Regions from separate parts of the Streptomyces sp. SLBN-8D4 genome, predicted to be linked through region 1. Evidence: riboswitches for the same ligand, from Rfam matches in the RefSeq annotation. Region 1 holds a riboswitch; each other region holds the start of a gene.
What was found. Region 1 has a riboswitch for cyclic di-AMP ahead of RKD20_RS26115 (transglycosylase family protein). Riboswitches for the same ligand answer to the same signal wherever they lie in the genome.
Positions count from the first base shown of each region.

Region 1 (5,882 bases):
ACCGGACAGGGGCCTGCTGGAGACGGGGGTGGAGGAACTTCTGCGCTACGACGGCCCGGTCGAACTGGCCACCTGGCGGTTCGCCACCGAACCCCTGTGGATCGGCGGGCAGGCCATCGCCGCCGGGGACCCGGTGCTCGTCGTGCTGGCCGCCGCGGACCGGGATCCGGAGCGGTTCGCCGACCCCGATGTGCTCGATCTGTCCCGCCGTGACAATCAGCACCTCGGTTACGGTCACGGCATCCACTACTGCCTCGGTGCCCCGCTCGCCCGCCTGGAGGGCCAGACCGCGCTCGCTACCCTCCTCACCCGTCTCCCGGACCTCCAACTCGCGGTGGATTCAGCTGATTTGCGCTGGCGTGGCGGACTCATCATGCGTGGACTGCGTACTTTGCCCGTGGATTTCACGCCCGTCCGGTAATCGACCGAGGGGTCAGGCGTATCCCCGTGCGGGGCCGCGTAAACATGACGCGCCCTCAAGTCTGTGATCTTCACGTGATCTACGCGGCATTAACTTGTGACAAGTGATCGAATCCCTATACGTTCACGGACCAGCGCGGTGTCCCGCACCACCCACCACGCCAGTACTTGCTGTCTCGGGAAAGGTCCCCCCATGCTCTCCGGGAACGGTCGTCACCGTCGCCCCCGTCAGGCTCCGGCTCTCCTCGTGGCGGCCGGTGTGACGGGATCCGCCATCGCGATCCCACTGCTCGGAGCGACCGGAGCGAGCGCCGCCACCGGCACCACCTGGGACCATGTCGCGGAGTGCGAGAGCGGCGGTTCCTGGAGCGCGAACGACGGCAACGGCTACTACGGCGGCCTCCAGATGTCCCAGGAGAACTGGGAGAAGTACGGCGGCCTCGAATACGCCAAGACCGCGGACCTGGCCAGCCGCAACCAGCAGATAGCCGTGGCGGAGAAGCTCCTCGCGGACCAGGGCATCGCCGCGTGGCCGACCTGCGGTCTGCTCAGCGGCCTCAGCAAGGATTCGAGCTCGGCCGACGTCGACACGGGTGTGGGGAGCGGTACGCCCTCGGCCTCGGCGTCCGGATCATCCGACTCGTCTGGTTCGTCTGATTCATCCGGTTCCTCCAACTCGTCGGGCTCTGAGGAGTCTTCCGGTCTGCTCGGCGCGCTGGACGGTTCGTCCGCGACGCCGTCGGCCTCTCCCTCCAGTGGCGACAGCTCCGCCAAGCCGGACAAAAAGGATTCTTCAGGCTCGGACGACTCGGCCGGGAAGCAGGCGCAGCCTTCCGACAGCTCGCCCGTGGTCGGCACAGAAGGGGATGAAGCAGACAAGTCGTGGCAGGAGGGCAGCTCTTCGGCCCTCGTGGACGTCGGAGCCCTCGGCTCCGGCAAGCACCGCGGTGACAGCGCGGAGGAGAGTGCGACGAAGAGCACGGCCTCTGCCCCGGCCGGCCGGCATGCCGCCGCCACCTATGTCGTCCAGGAGGGCGACTCCCTCGCCTCCATCGCCGACTCCCTTGGTCTCGACGGCGGATGGCGCGCCCTCTATGCCGAGAACAAGGACCGCATCGGGGCCGACCCGAGCAACATCGTCGCCGGTCAGACGCTCGACACAGGGGCTGAATAGGGCTGAAAAGCCCAGAAAAACAGCGGCAGTTCGCGTCACACTTCGCACCGAATGTCCACTTTGGTGAAAGTGTGGGATGAGTCTCAGAAGCCCTGATCGTCTTTGAAATTCCCGCCGAGCGCGTGTCTACGGTCGTGACCGCTCGGCAACCCGAGCCCCGTCTGTCGCAACGCCGAATCCTGCCAGCGGCCGTACGGGAACAGTCGTCGCGTCAAGCGCCGTAGGCAGGAGCGGGGGACCCAAGGTAAGCGCCGGGTCCGGAAGTTGAGGCCTCACGGGGTCTCACGGCCGAAAGGCCGCCGGAACCGGCTTGGGGTGAAGCCGCGCACCGCAGGGTGTGCGACCGGGCAACTCAACCGGCCCGAACCCGACAGCTCACCTCGCAGGCGTCGGTGAGGGGATCCACCATGCTGTTTTCCGGCAAGGGCAAGCACCGTCGTCCTTCCAAGGCCACCCGCGCCGCCGCTCTGGCCGGCGTCACCGGTGTCGCCATCGCCGCCCCGCTGATGGCGGCCGGCAACGCCTCTGCCGCCACCGCCTCCGAGTGGGACACCGTCGCCCAGTGCGAGTCCGGCGGCAACTGGTCCATCAACACCGGCAACGGCTACTACGGCGGCCTGCAGTTCTCGGCCTCCACCTGGGCCGCGTACGGCGGCACGCAGTACGCCGCGCAGGCCAACCAGGCCAGCAAGTCCCAGCAGATCGCCGTCGCCGAGAAGGTCCTCGCCTCCCAGGGCAAGGGTGCCTGGCCGGTCTGCGGCACGGGCCTGTCCAGCGCCGGCTACAACGGCGGCAGCAGCTCGTCCTCCTCCAGCTCGAACTCCAGCTCCTCGAACTCGGGCACCAGCACCCGCTCGACCGACGAGCAGAGCGCCTCGCGTTCGACCGACCGCCCGGCGGCCAAGAAGACCGTCACCACCCCGACCGGCAAGAAGGTCAAGAAGGGCGATGGCGAGTACAAGGTCGTCAAGGGTGACACCCTCAGCTCGATCGCCGAGAAGCACAAGGTCAAGGGCGGCTACCAGAAGCTGTTCAAGCTGAACAAGGACATCATCGAGGACGCGAACCTCATCTACCCGGGTCAGCAGCTGCACCTCAAGTAAGACCCAGCTGAACCACGGTGCCCTCGCAGCCGTGTCCTTCGGGATGAAGGCCTCGTGAGGGTCACCCCCCGTCCCCACGGGCTCCCCGCTCCGGTGCGTGTTCCCCCGTACGCACCGGAGCGGGGTTTTTCTTGCCCCGGTGCCGGGACGTCTTTGTTCAGTTCAGAAACAATTTACTCTCGGTTCTGTCCAGGGGGCGGTCCACACGGTGGCCGATCCTCCGGAGCCGGTTAGGCTCGGTCTCGCAGAACCCACCGCGGTCCCGGCGGACCGTGTCACATCCCAAGAAGGAGATGCTCGTGCCGTCCATCGACGTCGTCGTAGCCCGGGAAATCCTGGACTCCCGAGGCAACCCCACGGTCGAGGTCGAGGTCGGCCTCGACGACGGCAGCACCGGTCGTGCCGCCGTCCCGTCCGGCGCCTCCACGGGCGCCTTCGAGGCCATCGAGCTGCGCGACGGTGACCCGAACCGCTACCAGGGCAAGGGTGTCGAGAAGGCCGTCCTCGCCGTCATCGAGCAGATCGGCCCGGAGCTCGTCGGCTACGACGCCACCGAGCAGCGTCTGATCGACCAGGCGATGTTCGACCTGGACGCCACCGACAACAAGGGCTCGCTCGGCGCCAACGCCATCCTCGGCGTCTCCCTCGCCGTCGCCCACGCCGCCTCCGAGGCCAGCGACCTCCCGCTCTTCCGCTACCTGGGCGGCCCGAACGCGCACCTGCTGCCGGTGCCGATGATGAACATCCTGAACGGCGGCTCGCACGCCGACTCCAACGTGGACATCCAGGAGTTCATGATCGCCCCGATCGGCGCGGAGTCCTTCTCCGAGGCGCTGCGCTGGGGCACCGAGGTCTACCACACCCTCAAGAAGGTCCTGAAGAGCAAGGGCCTGTCCACCGGTCTCGGCGACGAGGGCGGCTTCGCGCCGAACCTGGAGTCGAACCGCGCCGCCCTGGACCTGATTCTCGAGGCGATCAAGGAAGCCGGTTACATCCCCGGCGAGCAGGTCGCCCTGGCGCTCGACGTCGCCGCCTCCGAGTTCTACAAGGACGGCAAGTACCAGTTCGAGGGCAAGGACCGCTCCGCCGCCGAGATGACGGAGTACTACGAGGAGCTCGTGGCGGCCTACCCGCTCGTCTCCATCGAGGACCCGCTGTTCGAGGACGACTGGGCCGGCTGGAAGGTCCTCACCGACAAGCTGGGCGACAAGGTCCAGATCGTCGGCGACGACCTGTTCGTCACCAACCCGGAGCGTCTGGCCCGCGGCATCGAGGACGGTGCCGCCAACGCGCTGCTCGTCAAGGTGAACCAGATCGGCTCGCTGACCGAGACCCTCGACGCGGTGGAGCTCGCCCAGCGCAGCGGTTTCAAGTGCATGATGTCCCACCGCTCCGGCGAGACCGAGGACGTCACCATCGCCGACCTGGCCGTCGCCACCAACTGCGGTCAGATCAAGACCGGCGCCCCGGCCCGCTCCGAGCGTGTCGCCAAGTACAACCAGCTGCTGCGCATCGAGGAGATCCTCGACGACGCCGCGGTGTACGCCGGCCGCAGCGCGTTCCCGCGCTTCAAGGGCTGAGCGGCGTCAAGGGCTGCCCCCGGCAGGGCTAAGCCTTAGCCAGTCGTACGTACGTCCCCGTACCGGTCCCGTACCGTGTGCGGGGACGTACGCACGTAGAAGGGGAGGCGGCGAGCCGATGGCCGTGAAGGACCGGGACCGTTTCTCCACCACGACCAGGATCAGGCTGCTCGGTGAGCAGACCGCGGCCCGTGTCTACCGCTCCCAGACCAAACGGCAGGCCCGCCGCTCCCGGCTGACCGGCCGGGCCGCGCTGCTCGCCCTCGTGCTGTGCACGCTGGTGGTGGCGCTGGCGTACCCGATAAGGCAGTACGTCTCCCAGCGCGCCGAGATCGCCGATGTCCAGCGGGAGAAGGCGCGGGCCGCCCAGCGGGTCGAGAAGCTGCGTGACCTCAAGGCGCGCTGGCAGGACGACGCCTACGCGGAGCAGCAGATCCGGCAGCGGCTGCACTATGTGATGCCGGGGGAGACGGGCTTCATCGTCGTCGACCCGGACGCGGCGAAGCAGTCCCGCACCGACCAGGGCGCGGCCGACCGCCCCTGGTACGCGAACGTCTGGGACGGGGTCGACAAGTCCGACGCCTCCGCCCATTGAACCGACCGACGGACCGATAGAAAGTCAGGCATGGAAACGCCTCCGCCCTCCACTCCGCGCACCGAGCCGACCGACGCGGATGTCGAGGCCTTCAAGCAGCAGCTCGGGCGGCCGCCGCGCGGGCTGCGGGCGATCGCGCACCGGTGCCCGTGCGGGCAGCCGGACGTCGTGGAAACCGCGCCCCGGCTGCCGGACGGCACGCCGTTCCCGACCACGTACTACCTGACGTGTCCGCGCGCCGCCTCGGCGATCGGCACCCTTGAGGCGAACGGCGTCATGAAGGAGATGACGGAGCGGCTGCAGACCGATCCGGAGCTCGCGAAGGCGTACCGGGCCGCGCACGAGGACTACCTCGCGCGCCGGGACGCCATCGAGGTCCTGGAGGGCTTCCCGAGCGCGGGTGGCATGCCGGACCGGGTGAAGTGCCTGCACGTCCTGGTCGGGCACTCGCTGGCCGCGGGCCCGGGCGTCAACCCGCTGGGCGACGAGGCGATCGCGATGCTGCCGGAGTGGTGGCGCAAGGGCGCCTGCGTGACCCTGCCCGAGCAGGAGGAGGACACCAAGTGACTCGTGTCGCCGCCGTCGACTGCGGTACGAACTCCATCCGCCTCCTCGTGGCGGACTGCGACCCGGAGACCGGCGAACTGGTCGACCTGGACCGGCGTATGACCATCGTGCGGCTCGGGCAGGGGGTCGACCGGACCGGGCGGCTCGCGCCCGAGGCGCTGGAGCGGACCTTCGCCGCGTGCCGGGAGTACGCGGCGATCATCAAGGAGCACGGGGCCGAGCGGCTGCGGTTCGTCGCCACCTCCGCCTCCCGGGACGCCGAGAACCGGGACGAGTTCGTGCGCGGGGTCCTGGACATCCTCGGGGTCGAGCCCGAGGTCATCACCGGGGACCAGGAGGCGGAGTTCTCCTTCACCGGGGCGACCAGGGAGCTCGCGGGCAGCGACCACCTGGCCAAGCCGTACCTCGTCGTGGACATCGGAGGCGGTTCCACGGAGTTCGTC
Region 1 covers NZ_JBMGQC010000001.1:5,733,321-5,739,202, forward strand. The annotation lists gene RKD20_RS26105 (cytochrome P450 family protein) at 1-421, shown strand, start outside; gene RKD20_RS26110 (transglycosylase family protein) at 614-1,594, shown strand; cyclic di-AMP (ydaO/yuaA leader) riboswitch at 1,801-1,998, shown strand; gene RKD20_RS26115 (transglycosylase family protein) at 2,002-2,697, shown strand; gene eno (phosphopyruvate hydratase) at 2,991-4,277, shown strand; gene RKD20_RS26125 (FtsB family cell division protein) at 4,396-4,872, shown strand; gene RKD20_RS26130 (DUF501 domain-containing protein) at 4,903-5,439, shown strand; gene RKD20_RS26135 (exopolyphosphatase) at 5,436-5,882, shown strand, end outside.

Region 2 (5,882 bases), 1.8 Mb from region 1:
CGTCGGTCAGGGCGAGCTGCATCGCGGGGTCGAGGCCGCCGCCCCGGTACTGCGCCGCGGCGATCGAACCCAGCGCGTCCCGCTCCTCGTTGAGCTGTTCCGTCCTGCGGGCCGCCTCGTCCCGCAGGCCGTCCAGCCGGTTCTCGGCCGCCTCGGCCTTCTCCTTCGCGCCGTTGTACTTCTCGGTGGCCGCCTCGGCCTCCTGGTACAGCTGGTCCACCTTCGCCTTGACCTGGGCCGGGGTGAGCTGCGGCTCGGCGTGTCCGATCCCGTCGAAGCCCGTCGCGGTCGCGGCCCCCGCGAGGGCGATCGTCGCTGCGGTACGGACCGTATGGCCGCCGGCCGAGCGCCTGCGGGGCTTGCGGTGCGCTGCCACGTGGACTGCACGTCCTTTCGTACGTTCGTCCGCCCCGGACTCGGGACGTACGAACGCCAGGGGGGAGCGGCCGTACGACCGCCCGGGGCGGTGTGCGCGTCCGGCGACGGCCTGCACAGGGGGAGCGGGCCGCCGCCGGACCTTCTCGGCGGTGGTGGCCGACTGCCGCCCCTGGCCCGGGCGGCGGTGGGGAGCCGGTCACCTGGTGGAGGACGCTAAACCTGACCGTGTCCGGGAGGTGACGGGTTGTGCGGAACTGCCGTCAGGGGACCGCCGGGTGATCGAAGGTGACCGTGCTGCCGGGGTGCCGCCGTCGACTTCGCGAGGGGCGCTGACCGAACTCGGGATTCCGGGACCCGTGACGGGCGGGGAGTGCTATGGGGCGCATATATGCAAGATCTGCTCCAGGGGCCGGTGCGAGCGTCCCCAGGGCCCCGGAATAGGCTCCGGCCTCATGGACGTACTCATCCATCTCTTCGTCGGCCTGCACATCATCGGCATCGCCTCGCTGCTCGGCGGCTTCCTCACCCAGATGAAGGCGATGGGCCGGGGCACCGCCCGCTTCGTCCCCGCGATGCTGCACGGCGCCGCGACCATGCTGGTCACCGGGATGATCCTGGTCGGCCTCAACCAGGCCGACGACCAGCACGTCAACAACATCAAGATCGGCGTGAAGCTGGCCCTGCTGATCGTGATCCTCGGCCTCGTCTACGTGAAGCGGGACGACGAGACGGTGGACAAGCGCCTGTTCGGCCTGGTCGGCGCGCTGACCACGGCCAACGTCTTCATCGCGGTGCTGTGGACCTGACGGCGGCGAGGGCGGAGCCGACCGCCCCCGCGGCGACGGCCGGCCAGGCCGCCACCGAGATCCACAGCAGCACCTCACCCGGCGTCCGGAGCCACGGCACGTCCATGACGGCGGAGACCGAGAGGGTCGCGACCGCCGTCATCCCCATGGGGAACACGGTGGCCCAGCGGCGCACGTCGTAGCGCGGCCGCGGCCGTACGCACTCGGCCGCCAGCAGGACGGCGTACCAGGCCAGGGAGAGCACCAGCAGGGCCACGGTCACCGCGCGCAGGACGCCGCGGTCGTCGTCGTTCCACAGGTACAGGCGCGGGCTGTCGGCGGCGAGGAGTCCCGAGCCGGCGAGCGCCGAGATCGCGAGCGCGCCGCCCGCGATCCACTGGTCGCCCGGTCCCTCCAGCACCTGGCGCAGATCGAAGCGGTAGAGCGCGACGGCGTAGAGGACCAGGCCGAGCCAGAACAACGTGAGCGCCGTGTGCGCGAGCCATGCCGCCGAATCGGCCGCGGCGAGCGTGGCGCACAGGACCGCGAGGCCCTGGGTGGCCACACAGCACAGGAACACCCCGCCGCGCATCTTCCGCTTCCAGTGCCGCACGACGAGCACCGTCAGCACCGGCCACAGCAGCGCGGACAGCGCCAGCAGCGCCTCGGCGAGGGTCTGCCGGCCCAGCGCGGAGAATCGGATGCCGAGCACGGTGGTCGCCGCCACGGCCGTCAGGCCGCCCGGTGTCCCGGCGTCCGCGGCCCAGCGCGCGCGCTCCCTCAGCAGTCCTGCGGCGAACTCGGCGGCCAGCCCCAGCCAGGCCGCGCAGCCGATCACCAGGGCGATCCGCGACAGCGTCTCGTGGCCGGCCAGATGGAGCCCGACCGACAGGATGCCGGTCGCCATCACCGCGGCCCCGGCCGCGGGCGGGCGCCGCGTCCACCAGGCGCGCAGGGGGGAGTGGGGGGAGGGAGCGGGCATGGGTCGATGCTAGGAAGCTCCCCGCGCCGTGCGAGCGGGGCGCGCACGCGCGGGCGGGGAAATGCACGCGAGTGCGGGCCCCGAGCGACCGGCCGAAGAGCCCTGGTCCTCGGAGCCCGAGCCCTCAGGCCGGGCGGACCACGCTGTGGATCCCCGACTCGCCGTCGTAGTAGATCGACTCCTCACGGACGTACGCGCCCGGCTTGGGGGCGTGGATCATCATGCCGTTGCCGATGTAGAGACCCACGTGGCTGATGTCGTCGTAGAAGAAGACCAGGTCACCGGGCTGCGCGTCGGCCAGGGAGACCGTGGTGCCGGCGTTGACCTGGTCGTAGGTGACACGGGGGAGGTCGACGCCGGCGGCCTTCCAGGCGGCCTGGGTGAGCCCTGAGCAGTCGTAGGAGTCGGGGCCGGTGGCACCCCAGACGTACGGCTTGCCGACCTGCGCGCGGGCGAAGGCGAGGGCCTTGGCGGCCTTGGTGGCGTACGAGGAGTCGGGCGCCGTCGATGTGCTCTCCTGCGGGGCGGTGGCCTCCTGCGCGGCTCCTTGTGCGGCCTTCTCCGCTGCCGCCTGCTGCCGCGCCAGCTCCGCCGCCTTGCGGGCCGCCTCCTGCTGCTTGCGCTGCTCGATCGCCGCGAGACGCGCCTTCTCCTGGGCGGTCAGCTCCGACAGCAGCTCGCGCGCGTCGGCGAGCTTCTTCTGGACGGTCGCCTTGGCGGTCTTCAGGTCGCTCTGCGTCTCGGTGAGCGTCTGAAGGCTCTGGGAGGCCTCCTGGCGCTTCTTCATCGTCGTGGACTGCTCGGAGACGTAGTCGTCGACGGCGCCCTTCTGGCGGCTCGTCAAGCGGCCCATCAGCTGGGTCTGGTCGAAGTAGTCCTGCGGGGTGTCGGCGAGCAGGAAGGTGGCCGTGCCGGGCGCGGCGGCGCCGGTGCGGTACTGGGCGGCGGCGAAGGAACCGAGTTCCTCCCGTGCCTCGTTGAGCTTCTGGGTGCGCCGGGCGACGTCCTCCAGGAGCGTGTCCACCTGCTTGCGCTGCGTGGTGGTCTTCTCCTTGGCGGCGTTGTAGTTGTCGGTCGCCGACTCGGCCTGGCGGTAGAGGTCGTCGACCTTCTTCTCGACCTCTTCGAGACTCGGCTTGTCATCGGCCGGCGCGGCGTTCGCCGACTGGGACAGCAAGGCCACGGAGGTGAGGGCGGCCGTCGCGAGGGCCGGGGTCCGTATGCCTGCTACGCGCGTACCGACGGGACGCGACTTGCGGTGCGACGCCAAGGAGGCGACTCCTTCCCGTGCTCCGCCTACCGGGTTAGCTGTCGGGTTCGGGCGAGGTGCTTCGGAAGGTTTGCCCTACGGCCCTTCCCTGCGTGGGAGTCGGCCGATTCACCCCGGGTTCGGTGGGTCCCCGGCTCCGGGCGCGCGGCGGCGCTGCGGACTCGGCGGAGGCCGTGCGGCCCGGCGAGGTTCGCCGGAGGGGGTCGTACGGCCTGTCCGGAACGGTAGCCAACCGGTGTGGCCCGTGTGAAGGTTGATGTTCGATATGCCCGATACATTTTCGTGACCTTCGTCCCCAGGGGCCGCCTCGCATGACCAACCTGGGGTGTTCTGTGATGATTTGGGTCTGTTTCCTTCGGGGGTGACGGGTAACGGGTAAGGCGGAGCGGGGCGGCCGTGCCGTGGTGACCAAGGTCTCGCGGGGCGAGCGCACCAACCTGCGGGTGCCGTTCCCGGCGGGCGTCGCCGTCGGCCCTGCGGCGGCCGGACCCGCGTCTCGGCCCGGTCGGTCGCGGACAGCGGCCGGGGGCGCCGGAGGGCAGGTCCGGAAGATCATCGGCCGCTGATACCGGTGGATGTTCTCAGGGCGGCGGCGGTGTGTCAGTGGGGCACCCTAGACTCGGAGAGCGATGAGCAGCCTCTTTGACGACAGCTTCCTGGCGGACCTCCAGGCCCCTCGGGCCCACGGGGAAGAACCGCCGCCGCCCGAGGACGAGCACGTACCGGAGCAGGTTCCGGACGACCTGTTCGGCGGGAAGTTCGACGTGCCCCCGGACCGGGACGCCTACTACCGCGACGGCGCCCCGCGCCCGGTGGTGGACCCGGCCGCCCTCCTGGAGGGGCTGAACGAGAACCAGCGCGCGGCCGTCGTGCACTCCGGCACCCCGCTGCTCATCGTGGCCGGTGCCGGCTCCGGCAAGACCCGGGTGCTCACCCACCGCATCGCCCACCTCCTCGGCGAGCGCAATGTCCACCCGGGCCAGATCCTCGCGATCACCTTCACCAACAAGGCCGCGGGCGAGATGAAGGAGCGCGTCGAGCAGCTCGTCGGCCCGCGCGCGAACGCGATGTGGGTGATGACCTTCCACAGCGCGTGCGTGCGGATCCTGCGCAGGGAGTCGAAGAGGCTCGGGTTCACCTCCTCCTTCTCGATCTACGACGCCGCCGACTCCAAGCGCCTCATGGCGCTGGTCTGCCGCGACCTGGACCTCGACCCCAAGCGGTACCCGCCGAAGTCCTTCAGCGCCAAGATCAGCAACCTGAAGAACGAGCTGATCGACGAGGAGGACTTCGCCGCCCAGGCCACGGACGGCTTCGAGAAGACCCTCGCCCAGGCCTACGCCATGTACCAGTCGCGCCTGCGCGAGGCGAACGCCCTCGACTTCGACGACCTGATCATGACGACGGTCAACCTGCTCCGGGCGTTCCCCGATGTCTCCGAGCACTACCGCCGCCGCTTCAGGCATGTCCTCGTCGACGAGTACCAGGACACCAACCACGCGCAGTACGCCCTGGTCAGGGAGCTGGTCGGGACCTCCGAGCACCCCGTGGACGTACCGCCGAGCGAGCACGACCTGCCGCCCGCCGAGCTCTGTGTCGTCGGTGACGCCGACCAGTCGATCTACGCCTTCCGCGGCGCGACCATCCGCAACATCCTCCAGTTCGAGGAGGACTACCCGGACGCGACGACGATCCTCCTGGAGCAGAACTACCGCTCCACCCAGACGATCCTCACCGCCGCCAACGCCGTCATCGAGCGCAACGAGTCCCGGCGCCCCAAGAACCTGTGGACCAACGCGGGCGCGGGCGCGCGCATCATCGGCTATGTCGCCGACACCGAGCACGACGAGGCGCAGTTCGTCGCCGACGAGATAGACCGCCTCACGGACGCGGGCGACGCGAAGGCCGGCGATGTCGCCGTCTTCTACCGCACCAACGCACAGTCCCGTGTCTTCGAAGAGGTCTTCATCCGCGTCGGCCTGCCCTACAAGGTCGTCGGCGGCGTCCGCTTCTACGAGCGCAAGGAGGTCCGGGACGTCCTGGCCTACCTGCGCGTCCTCGCCAACCCCGAGGACTCCGTGCCCCTGCGGCGCATCCTGAACGTCCCCAAGCGGGGCATCGGCGACCGCGCCGAGGCGATGATCGACGCCCTGTCCCAGCGCGAGAAGATCAGCTTCCCGCAGGCACTCAAGCGCGTCGACGAGGCGTACGGCATGGCCGCGCGCTCCACCAACGCCGTGAAGCGGTTCAACGTCCTGATGGAGGAGCTCCGCACGATCGTCGAGTCCGGCGCGGGCCCGGCGACCGTCGTGGAAGCCGTCCTCGAACGCACCGGCTATCTCGCCGAGTTGCAGGCCTCCACCGACCCGCAGGACGAGACCCGCATCGAGAACCTCCAGGAACTCGCCGCCGTGGCCCTGGAGTTCGAGCAGGAGTCCGGCGAGGACGAGGCGTCCGGCTCGCTCTC
Region 2 covers NZ_JBMGQC010000001.1:3,912,254-3,918,135, reverse strand. The annotation lists gene RKD20_RS17420 (NlpC/P60 family protein) at 1-376, opposite strand, end outside; gene RKD20_RS17415 (hypothetical protein) at 831-1,184, shown strand; gene RKD20_RS17410 (tellurite resistance/C4-dicarboxylate transporter family protein) at 1,162-2,145, opposite strand; gene RKD20_RS17405 (NlpC/P60 family protein) at 2,270-3,415, opposite strand; cyclic di-AMP (ydaO/yuaA leader) riboswitch at 3,423-3,592, opposite strand; gene pcrA (DNA helicase PcrA) at 4,045-5,882, shown strand, end outside.
Region 2: it holds a riboswitch for cyclic di-AMP, as region 1 does, so the genes downstream of both, RKD20_RS17405 (NlpC/P60 family protein) here and RKD20_RS26115 (transglycosylase family protein) in region 1, are expected to answer to the same signal.

Region 3 (5,882 bases), 2.5 Mb from region 1:
CCAGGCCGGCTCCTCCGCGGCGGTGCTGCTCGCGGCTGGCACCCCGGGCAAGCGGTCCGTGCTGCCGGGCGCCCGGGTGGTGATCCACCAGCCCGCGCTGAGCGAGCCCGTGCAGGGGCAGGCCAGTGATCTGGCCATCCAGGCAGACGAGTTGCTCCGGGTGCGGGCCCGCCTGGAGGAGATGCTCGTCCGGCACACCGGGCGCAGCCGCGAGCAGGTGAGCGCGGACATCGAGCGGGACAAGATCCTCGACGCGCAGGGCGCTCTGGACTACGGCCTGGCGGACGCGATCGTCCCGAGCCGCAAGTCCTCCCCCACCGCACCGGGCGCGAGGTGAGCCCTCGATGGTGCCGGATCTTCCCCCGCTGCCCGCGCTCACGCGCGCCGAGGGCGAGCTGATCGACCGTTATCTGGAGGTGGTCGACCTGCTGGGCCGGATCAACCCGGCCCGGCGGGAGGACACCTACGGCGGACTGCGCGCGGCCCAGGCGCTGGTGACCAGGGCGGCCGAGCTGCGTGACGCGCTGGCGCTGATGCACGGCCGGGGCGAGCGAGAACTGCACGCCGAGACACTGGCGCGGGCCCTGCGGGTCCTGGACGGCGAACGGCGTACGGCCCGGGTCACCGTGCCGCCCGAATCCGACAACTGACGCACCGGCAGCAATTCCGGACGCCCCGTGGTCTGACGAGGCGCCCGGGGCGCGGTTGAAACGGACCAAAAGGCGTACCGCCATTTGCAGGAGGCTCGGCTCCTTTTTCGGGACCGCCGAGGTTGCACAACGCGCGTGGTTCAGGGCGGGAATGAGGAGTTTCTGTGCTGGTCGCGCGGCCCGTGGGGCCCTCGACGCCCCTTCGCTAGCTCAGGTGTCCACCCGAACGGGTGAGTGGTGAGTAACAACACAAACCCCCGGTTCCATTGGGTTTTTGGGACATCCGTGCGCCAAGATCCCTGTCTGACGACAAGCCCCCGCCGCAGCGGCGGGGCGATCCGGGCGGACGCCGAGTCCTGCCGCCGCCCGGATGACCGGTCGACAGGAGTGGATCGGCAGGAGTGGAGGACCCAAGCAACGACGGGTCGCCGGAACGGTCACGCCATGACCGGGTCGAGCAGCCCTTGGGGTGAAGCCGCGTCAGCGGCCGGGCAACTTCGCCAGCCCGAATCCGACAGGTCATCCTTCACAGGCGGCTGACGAAGGGTTGCGCATGACTGCGCTCAATCGTGTCCCGTCGCTGATGGTCCGGGCCGGTACGGCCTCGGCCTTCGCCATCGCCGCCGTGGGCGGCTCCGTCGTGGTTCCGGGCGTCGCAGCCGACGCCGCCGCCGCGACACCGGCGACGAAGGCGCTCAAGGTAGCGGCCTCCAAGAAGGGCTCGCCGTACAAGTACGGCGCCACCGGGCCCCGCCGCTTCGACTGCTCAGGGCTCACGCTGTACTCGTTCAAGAAGGCGGGCAAGAAGCTCCCGCGCACGGCGGCCCAGCAGTACAACAAGACCCGCCACATCGGCTCGGGCAGCCGCAAGGCCGGCGACCTGGTGTTCTTCCACTCGGGTTCGAACGTCTACCACGTCGGCATCTACGCCGGGAAGGGAAAGATCTGGCACGCCCCGAAGACCGGGGACGTGGTGAGGCTGCAGAAGATCTGGACGAAGAGCGTCTGGTACGGCCGGGTCAAGTGACGCCCCCGAGGGGGCGGCGGCGACCTGACCTCCCGCCGTCCCCTCGGGTCTCCCGGGACGCGTGACACGGCTTCAGGTGGTTACCCGTGCCCGCATGGCCGACCACCGCCCGTGCACCGCCCGCAACGAGACCCCGCTGGAGCGCGCCGACCGCAACTTCGGCGAGCTGCTCCAGGAACTGCGCGTCACCCAGACCGGAGTGCAGATCCTCTTCGCCTTTCTGCTGACCCTGGCCTTCACCCAGCGCTTCCCGTCCCTCGACACCTTCCAGCGCGCCACGTACGTCACCACACTGCTGTTCGCGGTGCTCGCGGCGGCCCTCTTCACCGCGCCGGCCGCCCTGCACCGCTCGCTCTTCCAGCGCGGCGCCAAGGCCCGCATCGTGCAGGTCTCCTCCCGGCTAGCCACGATCGGCATGGGCGTTCTGGTGCTCGCGTTCACCGGCTCGGTGCTGCTCGTGGTGGACGTGACGACGGACCGGGCCGGCGGACTGGCCGCGGGCGCGGCGACCCTGCTGATGTGTCTGGGCCTGTGGGGCCTGCTCCCCCGCCTGGTCCTGCGGGCGGGACGCGCAGAGGAGCACAGGGCGGCGCAGGCGCAGGCACAGGCGCAGTCGCACCCGGCCCCCGGGCCGACGGAGCGCGAGGTGATCAGGCCGCGAGCGGCCGTTCGGCCCGGAGCATCACCGCGAGAGCCGTCACCGCGTCTGCGATGACCCCGGGACACATCGCCCTGTCGAACTGATGTCTTCTACGGCTCCTGCTGCCCCGCGGCGGTGACCGGCTCCGCCGGTACCGTCCACGGGAGTTCGATCGAGACGGTCTTGCCGCCTTCGCCGGTGGGCCTGACTCTCAGCCTGCCGCCGCTCTCGGCGGCGAGCCAGCGGATGATCACCATCCCCCGTCCGTTGTCCTGCTGGACCGCGGCCGGCAGGCGCTTGGGGAAGCGGGGGTGGCTGTCGGTGACCCCGATGCGCAGCTGTTCGTCACGGTCCAGCTCGATGTCCACCGTGAAGGTGGGTGACTGCCCGAAGGTGTGCTGTACGGCGTTGGTGGCGAGTTCGGAGACGATGAGCCGGACGGTCTCGGCGGCGTCCGTGGTCGGCGCCAGCCCCCACTCCGCCAGGGTGCTCAGGACGTAGGTGCGGGCCGCGGAGACCGAGGCGGGTTCGCTCGGCAGAGTGACGGATGCTTCCAGGTGGTCTGCCATGGCGACGTCGTCCCTTTCCCACGGGACCGGAGTCCGACACGGTGCGGATGGTTCGAGTACGGTCCCGGACTGGTGGTTCATCGTCAGAGTGCCATCACGGAGGCCGCGACGGGTGCCGATCCACCAAGATGTGCATATATCTGTCGCTCGAAGCGGTGAACTCTGCGACGCGAGACCGTATTTGGGCAGCTCGTCAGGAGTAAGGAGGAGCGCATGCAGCACGGCCCCGCGGTGCGCCGGCGGAAACTGGGCGCCGAACTGCGTGCGTTGCGCGCGAGTGCGGGGCTCACCAGCGGTGAGGCGGCCCGGCTCGTGGGCTGGCACCAGTCGAAGGTGAGCCGCATCGAGACCGGTGCCAGCGGGGTGAAACCGGCCGATGTGCGGTTACTTCTCGACGCCTACCGCGTGGGGGACGCGAATCTGCGGGAACTGCTGCTGGTATTGGCGGGCTCCGACGAGAGCGGCGGCCGGCACCACTGGTGGCACGCGTACCGGGGTGTCCTGCCGCCGACGTACCGGGACTTCATCAGTCTGGAGTCCCAGGCGAGCGCGATGCGCACGCTGGAGACCTCGGTCGTGCCCGGGCTGCTCCAGACGCCCGAGTACGCCCGCGCGGTGACCCGGGCCGCCGTGGACGGCCTGGACGACGAACGTCTCGACGCGCTGGTCGAGGTCCGGCTGGCCCGGCAGGACATCCTCCGTGCGCAGCCGCCCCTGGAGTTGAGCGCGGTCCTGGACGAGGCGGTGCTGCGACGGGAGGTCGGCGGCCCCGAGGTGATGGCCCGTCAGCGAAAGAGACTCCTGGAGGCGGCCCGGCTGCCTCAAGTGCGGCTGCAGGTACTGCCGTTCACTGCCGGGGCGCATGTGGGTATCACCGGGCCTTTCGTAATCTTCTCATTTTCGCGCACTTCTGATCTGGATGTGGTTGTTCTCGACCACTTGACGAGTAGCCTCTATCTCGAGCGGAAAGAAGACCTCCAGGCCTACACCGAGGCCTTCAACACCCTTCGGATCCACGCCCTTTCGCCCGAGGACTCGTTGGATTACCTCGCCGAGATGGGTGACGGCGCGTAAGGAGGCACCATGTCCGCACTGCCTCGGAACGTCATCTCCAGTACCCGATTGCCCGAAGTTCGCTGGCTGCGCAGCAGCTACAGCACAGGAGCGAACAACTGCGTCGAGACAGCGAGGCCGTCGGCCGGGCCATGTGCCGGGCTGCTCGCCGTACGCGACTCCAAGAACCCGGACGGACCCGCGCTGCTCTTCTCCCCCGAGAGCTGGGCGGGCTTCGTGCGCGCGTTCTGACCGTTTCAGCCCGTTCGGCGCACGGCCGTGTCACGCCGACTCATGGTCGTGTCCCGCCGATCACCTGAACTGCGCGTTCGATCTGCTCCTCGGAGAGGTCCGCGCGGGCGGTCAGCCTGAGCCGTGAGATGCCGTCGGGCACGGACGGGGGCCGGAAACAGCCCACGAAGAGCCCGGCGGCACGGCAGTCGGCCGCCCACTGAACGGCCTCCTCCGGGGAGGGTGCGCGCACCGAGACCACCGCGGCGTCCGGACGTACCGCTTCCAGACCCGCGGCGGTCAGGCGTGCGTGCAGTCCGGTCGCCACCTCGCGCGCGCGTGCGGCGCGCTCGGGCTCACGGCCGAGCAGCCGCAGGGCCGCGAGGGCGGCTCCCGCCGAGGCGGGGGCCAGACCGGTGTCGAAGATGAACGTCCGTGCCGCGTTGACCAGATGTTCGACGACCCGTGCGGGGCCGAGGACGGCGCCGCCCTGGCTGCCGAGCGACTTGGACAGCGTGACCGTGACGACCACGTCGTCGGCGCCCGCGAGTCCCGCCGCCTGCGGGGCGCCGCGGCCGCCGGCGCCGAGCACGCCCAGGCCGTGGGCGTCGTCGACGACCAGGCCCGCGCCGTGCTCCCGGCATGCCTCGGCGAGGCCGGCCAGGGGTGCCGCGTCGCCGTCGACCGAGAAGACCGTGTCGGACACGGCGACGGCGGGCCCCTCGTGGGTGCCGAGCGCCTTGCGCACCGCGTCCGGGTCGGCGTGCGCGACGACCTGGGTCGTACCGCGGGCCAGCCGGCAGCCGTCGATGAGGGAGGCGTGGTTGCCCGCGTCGGAGACGATCAGGGAGCCGTGCGGCGCGAGCGCGGTGACGGCGGCCAGGTTCGCCGCGTAGCCGGAGGAGAAGACGAGCGCCGCCTCGAAGCCGCAGAACTCGGCCAGTTCGCGTTCGAGCCGGTTGTGCAGCTCGGTGGTGCCGGTGACGAGCCGGGAGCCGGTGGCGCCGGCGCCCCAGGTCCGCGCGGCCGCCGCGGCCCCTTCGACGACCTCGGGATGCCGGGCGAGGCCCAGGTAGTCGTTGCTCGCGAGATCGAGCAGCGGCGAGTCGGCCGGGCGTGGCCGCAGGGTCCGTACGAGTCCGGCCCGCCGGCGCGCCGCCGCCTGCTCGTCGATCCAGCCGAACGCCATGGGTCCTCCGGGGCTTTTGTAGACAACGGACAGACCCTAGCGGCAGCAAACGCTACCTACGGTGTGGCAATACCCACACGTCGAAGCGGGTGTGTTGTGCGATCCCTACCTTGGCCCGGAGCGGGTCCGTAGGACAGGATCGGCTCTCATGGACCTGCTGAACACGCTGGTGGACAAGGGGCTTCGGCGCGAGCTGCCGACCCGCGAGGAGGCGCTGGCCGTGCTGGCCACCTCCGACGACGACCTGCTCGACGTGGTGGCCGCGGCCGGAAAGGTGCGCCGGCACTGGTTCGGACGGCGGGTGAAACTCAACTATCTCGTCAACCTGAAGTCGGGGCTGTGCCCCGAGGACTGCTCCTACTGCTCCCAGCGGCTGGGCTCCTCGACGGGCATCCTGAAGTACACCTGGCTCAAGCCCGAGCAGGCCTCCCAGGCCGCGGCGGCGGGCCTCGCGGGCGGCGCCAAGCGGGTCTGCCTGGTGGCGTCCGGGCGCGGTCCGACCGACCGTGACGTGGACCGGGTC
Region 3 covers NZ_JBMGQC010000001.1:8,259,876-8,265,757, reverse strand. The annotation lists gene RKD20_RS37625 (ATP-dependent Clp protease proteolytic subunit) at 1-337, shown strand, start outside; gene RKD20_RS37620 (hypothetical protein) at 345-650, shown strand; cyclic di-AMP (ydaO/yuaA leader) riboswitch at 1,067-1,200, shown strand; gene RKD20_RS37615 (C40 family peptidase) at 1,204-1,677, shown strand; gene RKD20_RS37610 (DUF6328 family protein) at 1,772-2,392, shown strand; gene RKD20_RS37605 (ATP-binding protein) at 2,428-2,886, opposite strand; gene RKD20_RS37600 (helix-turn-helix domain-containing protein) at 3,100-3,960, shown strand; gene RKD20_RS37595 (DUF397 domain-containing protein) at 3,970-4,191, shown strand; gene RKD20_RS37590 (8-amino-7-oxononanoate synthase) at 4,232-5,359, opposite strand; gene bioB (biotin synthase BioB) at 5,508-5,882, shown strand, end outside.
Region 3: it holds a riboswitch for cyclic di-AMP, as region 1 does, so the genes downstream of both, RKD20_RS37615 (C40 family peptidase) here and RKD20_RS26115 (transglycosylase family protein) in region 1, are expected to answer to the same signal.

Region 4 (5,882 bases), 3.1 Mb from region 1:
TTCGGCGACCCGCAGCTCGCCCTGACCGCCGTACAGCGCGTCCTGGAGGTGAGCGCCGAGGAAGTGCAGGAGGTCGCCAAGGCCACACTGCGCCCCGACAACCGCGCGGTGCTCGTCTACGAGCCCACCGCCCCGGCCGAGATCGCCGACAGCGCCGAGGACGCCGCCGAGGATCCGGAAGCCGCGGCGACCGTAGAAGCCACCGACGAGAACGAGGAGGCGGCCAAGTGACCGAGCTCGCCGCGATGGAATTCCACCCGCAGCCGCAGGCGGGCGAGCCCAAGGTCTGGGCCTTCCCCGCCCCCGAGCGCGGGACGCTCGACAACGGCCTCACGCTCCTGCGCTGCCACCGTCCCGGCCAGCAGGTCGTCGCCGTCGAGGTGCTCCTGGACGCGCCCCTGGACGCCGAGCCGGCCGGCCTGGACGGTGTCGCCACGATCATGGCGCGCGCGTTCTCCGAGGGCACCGACAAGCACTCCGCCGAGGACTTCGCCGCCGAGCTGGAGCGCTGCGGCGCCACCCTCGACGCGCACGCCGACCACCCGGGTGTCCGCCTGAGCCTCGAAGTGCCCGCCTCCCGCCTGGCCAAGGCACTCGGTCTGCTGGCCGACGCGCTCAGGGCGCCCGCGTTCGCGGACAGCGAGGTGGAGCGGCTCGTCCGCAACCGCCTCGACGAGATCCCGCACGAGCTGGCCAACCCGTCCCGCCGCGCGGCCAAGGAGCTGTCCAGGGAGCTGTTCCCGGCGGACTCGCGTATGTCGCGCCCCCGCCAGGGCACCGAGGAGACCGTCGAGAACATCGACTCCGCGGCCGTGCGGGCCTTCTACGAGAAGCACGTGCGGCCCGCCACCGCGACCGCCGTGGTCGTCGGTGACCTCACCGGCATCGACCTGGACGCGCTGCTCGCCGACACCCTCGGCTCCTGGACCGGCTCCACCGGCCGGCCGCGCCCCGTGCCGCCGGTGACCGCCGACGACACCGGCCGGGTCGTCATCGTGGACCGCCCTGGCGCCGTCCAGACGCAGCTGCTGATCGGCCGTATCGGTGCGGACCGGCACGCACGCGTGTGGCCCGCGCAGGTGCTCGGCACGTACTGCCTCGGCGGCACCCTCACCTCCCGCCTGGACCGCGTCCTGCGCGAGGAGAAGGGCTACACCTACGGCGTACGGTCGTTCGGCCAGGTCCTCAGGTCCGCCCCGGACGGCTCGGGCGCCGCGATGCTCGCCATCAGCGGCTCGGTCGACACCCCGAACACCGGTCCCGCCCTGGACGACCTGTGGAAGGTGCTGCGCACGCTCGCCGAGGGCGGTCTCACCGACGCCGAGCGCGATGTCGCCGTACAGAACCTCGTCGGTGTGGCACCGCTCAAGTACGAGACGGCCGCGGCCGTCGCGAGCACGCTGGCCGACCAGGTCGAGCAGCACCTGCCCGACGACTACCAGGCGACCCTGTACCAGCAGCTCGCCGCGACCGGCACCGTCGAGGCCACCGCCGCCGTCGTGAACGCCTTCCCGGTGGACCGGCTGGTGACGATCCTGGTCGGCGACGCGGCCGCCATCAAGGAGCCCGTCGAAGCCCTCGGCATCGGCGAAGTCAAGGTCGTGACGGCCGAGTAGAGGAACCCGGCTCAGGGGGCCCTGGTGGCGCAAACGTCACCAGGGCCCCCAGATGTCCGGATTGGGCAGGAGGTTGCCTGTCTGCCCTGTGGGATGCGCTACAAACACCCTCATCGGTTTGGGGATTGAAAGCAGGCCCGCTTAGCGTCCTCTGGGCTGTCCGTCAGGCACCGCGCCGCGTCCGCGGCACCGGACAGTCATCGCCGAGTCCCCGCATGGCGTGAGCCAGGGGAGCCGGGGACCCACGTCCCTGGGGTGAATCGGACGCCCGCGCACCGCGAGGGGGTCCGTAGGAGACCTTCCTGCTCCGAACCCGTCAGCTAACCCGGTAGGCGAGAAGGAAGGAAAGGATCAGCCACCACATGGCGTTCACCTGCGCCGCCGGGAAGCACCGTCGTCCCAGCCGTATGAAGCGCACGACCGCCCGCGCCGCGGGCGTCGCGGCTCTTGCCACCACCGGCGTCCTCGGCGCCGTCGCGGCCCCGGCGCTCGCCGCCGACAACTCCGTCGAGCAGACCGGTCTCATGCCCGTCGTCACCGTCGGGGACTCCCTCGCGGACCAGCTCGGCGCCCAGGCCGAGGCCCAGGCGCAGGCAGCCGCGCAGAAGAAGGCGGCGGCGGAGGCCAAGCGCAAGGCCGAGGCGCGCGCCAAGGAGATACGCGAGGCCAAGGAGCGCGCCGCCCGTGAGGCCGAGCGCAAGCGCCTCAACGCCTTCGTCGCCCCGATCTCCGGTTCCTACATCTCCACCGGCTACAAGACCGGCGGCTCCCTGTGGTCCTCCGGCAGCCACACCGGTGTCGACTTCCACGCCGCCAGCGGCACCTCCGTGCACGCGGTCGGCCGCGGCACCGTCGTGGAGACGGGCTGGGGCGGGTCGTACGGGAACCAGATCGTGATCAGGATGGCCGACGGCACGTACACCCAGTACGGCCACCTGTCGTCCATCGGCGTCTCGGTCGGCCAGTCGGTCACCCCCGGCCAGCAGATCGGCCTCTCCGGCGCGACCGGCAACACCACCGGACCGCACCTGCACTTCGAGGCGCGCACCAGCCCGGAGTACGGCTCGGACATCGACCCCGTCTCCTACCTGCGCTCGCACGGCGTGAACGTCTGACGACCCGTCGCGCACACTCCGCGAGACCCCGGCTCCCCGAGCCTCGTTTCCAGCGGCCCGTTGTCCAAAAAATATCCCTGGATTCCGGTCCGCCGTCGGAAATTCCCGCTCATTGCAATAGAGTCACTGAACACACGTCAATCGGCGACGTTTCACGGGGATTAAGACGGAGGTCGGACATGCGTATTCCGGCGCACTCGGTATGCACTGCGATCCGGGACGACATCGTCGCCGGTGTCCACGAGCGCGGGAGCCGGCTCACCGAGGAACTGCTCGCCCGTCGCTACGGAGTCTCCCGCGTCCCCGTCCGCGAGGCCCTGCGCACCCTGGAGGCCGAGGGCTTCGTGGTGACGCGGCGGCACGCGGGCGCGTGTGTGGCCGAACCGACCGAGCAGGAGGGCGCCGACCTCCTGGAGATGCGCATGCTCCTCGAACCGCTCGGCGCCACCCGGGCCGCCCAGCGGCGCACCGAGGCCCATCTGAAGGTGCTGCGCGGCCTGGTCAGGCTGGGCCAGGAGCGGGCCAGGCGGGGCAACAGCGACGACCTGCGCTCCCTGGGGGGCTGGTTCCACGAGACGCTCGCCCAGGCCTCCGGCAGCCCCGCGCTGACCTCGCTGCTGACCCAGCTGCGGCACAAGATCGCCTGGATGTACGTCGTGGACGCACCCGCCAACCCCGTGGAGTCCTGGGCGGAGCACGGCGCGATCGTGGACGCGGTGGCCCGCGGGGACGCCGAGCGGGCGCGGGCGGTCACGGCGCTGCACACCGAGCGCTCGGGCGCGGCGCACCGGCTGCGGTTCACCTCGGGGCAGGACCGCACGGACCGTGTGAGGACCTCGCAACATCCTGTAAACGTGACGGGTGTGCGGCATTAACACGGGCGCCGTATACAAAGAAGAGTAATTCGCGGGGGAGTATTTCTGCTGCCCGCAAAAAGGAAAAGCGAAGGGCCCGCCCGATAATTCGGACGAGCCCCTCGGTGCTTTTCGGACCACCGAACTCAGACGGTCTCGGGAAGCTCCTCGAGTCCCTCGGCGACGAGCTTCGCGAGCCGGTCGAGGGCCGCGTCCGCACCCTCGGCGTCGGAGGCGAGGACGATCTCCTCGCCACCCTGGGCGCCCAGGCCGAGAACGGCCAGCATGGAGGCCGCGTTGACGGGGTTGCCGTCGGCCTTGGCGATCGTCACCGGGATACCTGCGGCCGTGGCGGCCCGGACGAAGATGGAAGCGGGGCGGGCGTGGAGGCCCTCGGCCCAGCCGACGTTGACGCGGCGCTCAGCCATGTGATGCTGCCCTTCGGTTCTCAAGGTTGTCTAGACCAGTTTCCCACACGTGAAGCGTCTCCGGAGAGGACCCGAAGTCCCTCCCGGGGCGAGTCGTCGGACCGCGGCCTCGGCCCGACGTCCGTCCTCGCGCGTTCTCCACAGACTGCCTCGCGCCGTTGTCGTACGCGAGCCGTACTCTGGGGCCCATGCAGAGCGCGTCGGACCGGCACGAGTACCCCGCCCACTGGGAAGCCGACGTGGTGCTGCGCGACGGCGGCACCGCGCGCATCCGGCCCATCACCGTCGACGACGCCGATCGCCTGGTCAGCTTCTACGAGCAGGTCTCGGACGAGTCGAAGTACTACCGCTTCTTCGCGCCCTACCCGCGCCTGTCCGCCAAGGACGTCCACCGCTTCACGCACCACGACTTTGTGGACCGGGTGGGTCTCGCCGCCACCATCGGAGGCGAGTTCATCGCCACCGTACGCTACGACCGCATCGGCGCCGACGGCATGCCCGCCTCGGCTCCCGCCGACGAGGCCGAGGTCGCCTTCCTCGTGCAGGACGCCCACCAGGGGCGCGGTGTGGCCTCCGCCCTCCTCGAACACATCGGGGCCGTCGCCCGCGAGCGCGGCATCCGGCGCTTCGCCGCCGAGGTGCTGCCCGCCAACGTCAAGATGATCAAGGTGTTCACCGACGCCGGGTACACCCAGAAGCGCAGCTTCGAGGACGGCGTCGTACGCCTGGAGTTCGACCTGGAGCCCACCGACCGCTCGCTCGCCGTGCAGTACGCGCGCGAACAGCGCGCCGAGTCGCGCTCGGTGCAGCGGCTGCTCACCCCCGGTTCCGTCGCCGTCGTGGGCGTCGGACGCGCCGAGGGCGGCGTGGGCCGCAGTGTGCTCGGCAACATCAGGGACTACGGCTTCACCGGCCGTCTGTACGCCGTGAACAAGGCGTTCCCCGAGGACCAGAAGGACCTCGACGGCATCTCCGCACACCGCTCGGTGGGGGACATCGACGGCCCCGTGGACGTCGCGGTCGTCGCCGTACCGGCCGAGCACGTCCCCGAGGTCGTCGCCGAGTGCGGGGCACATGGCGTCCAGGGGCTCGTCGTGCTCTCCGCCGGGTACGCCGAGAGCGGCCCCGAAGGGCGCGAGCGCCAGCGTGAACTCGTGCGGCACGCACGCGCGTACGGCATGCGGATCATCGGCCCGAACGCCTTCGGGATCATCAACACCCACCCGGACGTCCGCCTCAACGCCTCACTGGCCCCCGAGACCCCCCGCCCCGGCCGGATCGGCCTGTTCGCCCAGTCCGGCGCCATCGGCATCGCCCTGCTCTCCCGGCTGCACCGGCGCGGCGGCGGCGTCACCGGCGTCACCGGCGTCTCCACCTTCGTCTCCTCCGGCAACCGCGCCGACGTCTCCGGCAACGACGTCCTTCAGTACTGGTACGACGACCCGGACACCGACGTCGTCCTCATGTACCTGGAGTCCATCGGCAACCCCCGCAAGTTCACCCGCCTCGCCAGGCGTACGGCGGCGGCCAAGCCCCTGGTCGTCGTGCAGGGCTCCGGCACCGCCCCGCAGGGCCACGCCGTCCGCGCCACGCGCCTGCCGCGCGCCACGGTGTCCGCGCTGCTCCGGCAGGCCGGCGTGATCCAGGTCGACACCATCACCGAACTCGTGGACACCGGCCTCCTGCTGGCCCGCCAGCCGCTGCCCACCGGACCCAGGGTGGCGATCCTCGGCAACTCCGAGTCGCTCGGCCTGCTCACCTACGACGCGTGCGTGGCCGAGGGACTGAGGCCGTCGACCCCGCTGGACCTGACCACCGCGGCCGTGCCGGAGGACTTCCACGCGGCCCTCGCGCGCGCGTTGGCCGACG
Region 4 covers NZ_JBMGQC010000001.1:2,661,937-2,667,818, reverse strand. The annotation lists gene RKD20_RS11695 (M16 family metallopeptidase) at 1-231, shown strand, start outside; gene RKD20_RS11690 (M16 family metallopeptidase) at 228-1,616, shown strand; cyclic di-AMP (ydaO/yuaA leader) riboswitch at 1,808-1,965, shown strand; gene RKD20_RS11685 (M23 family metallopeptidase) at 1,979-2,731, shown strand; gene RKD20_RS11680 (GntR family transcriptional regulator) at 2,911-3,606, shown strand; gene RKD20_RS11675 (HPr family phosphocarrier protein) at 3,732-4,013, opposite strand; gene RKD20_RS11670 (GNAT family N-acetyltransferase) at 4,202-5,882, shown strand, end outside.
Region 4: it holds a riboswitch for cyclic di-AMP, as region 1 does, so the genes downstream of both, RKD20_RS11685 (M23 family metallopeptidase) here and RKD20_RS26115 (transglycosylase family protein) in region 1, are expected to answer to the same signal.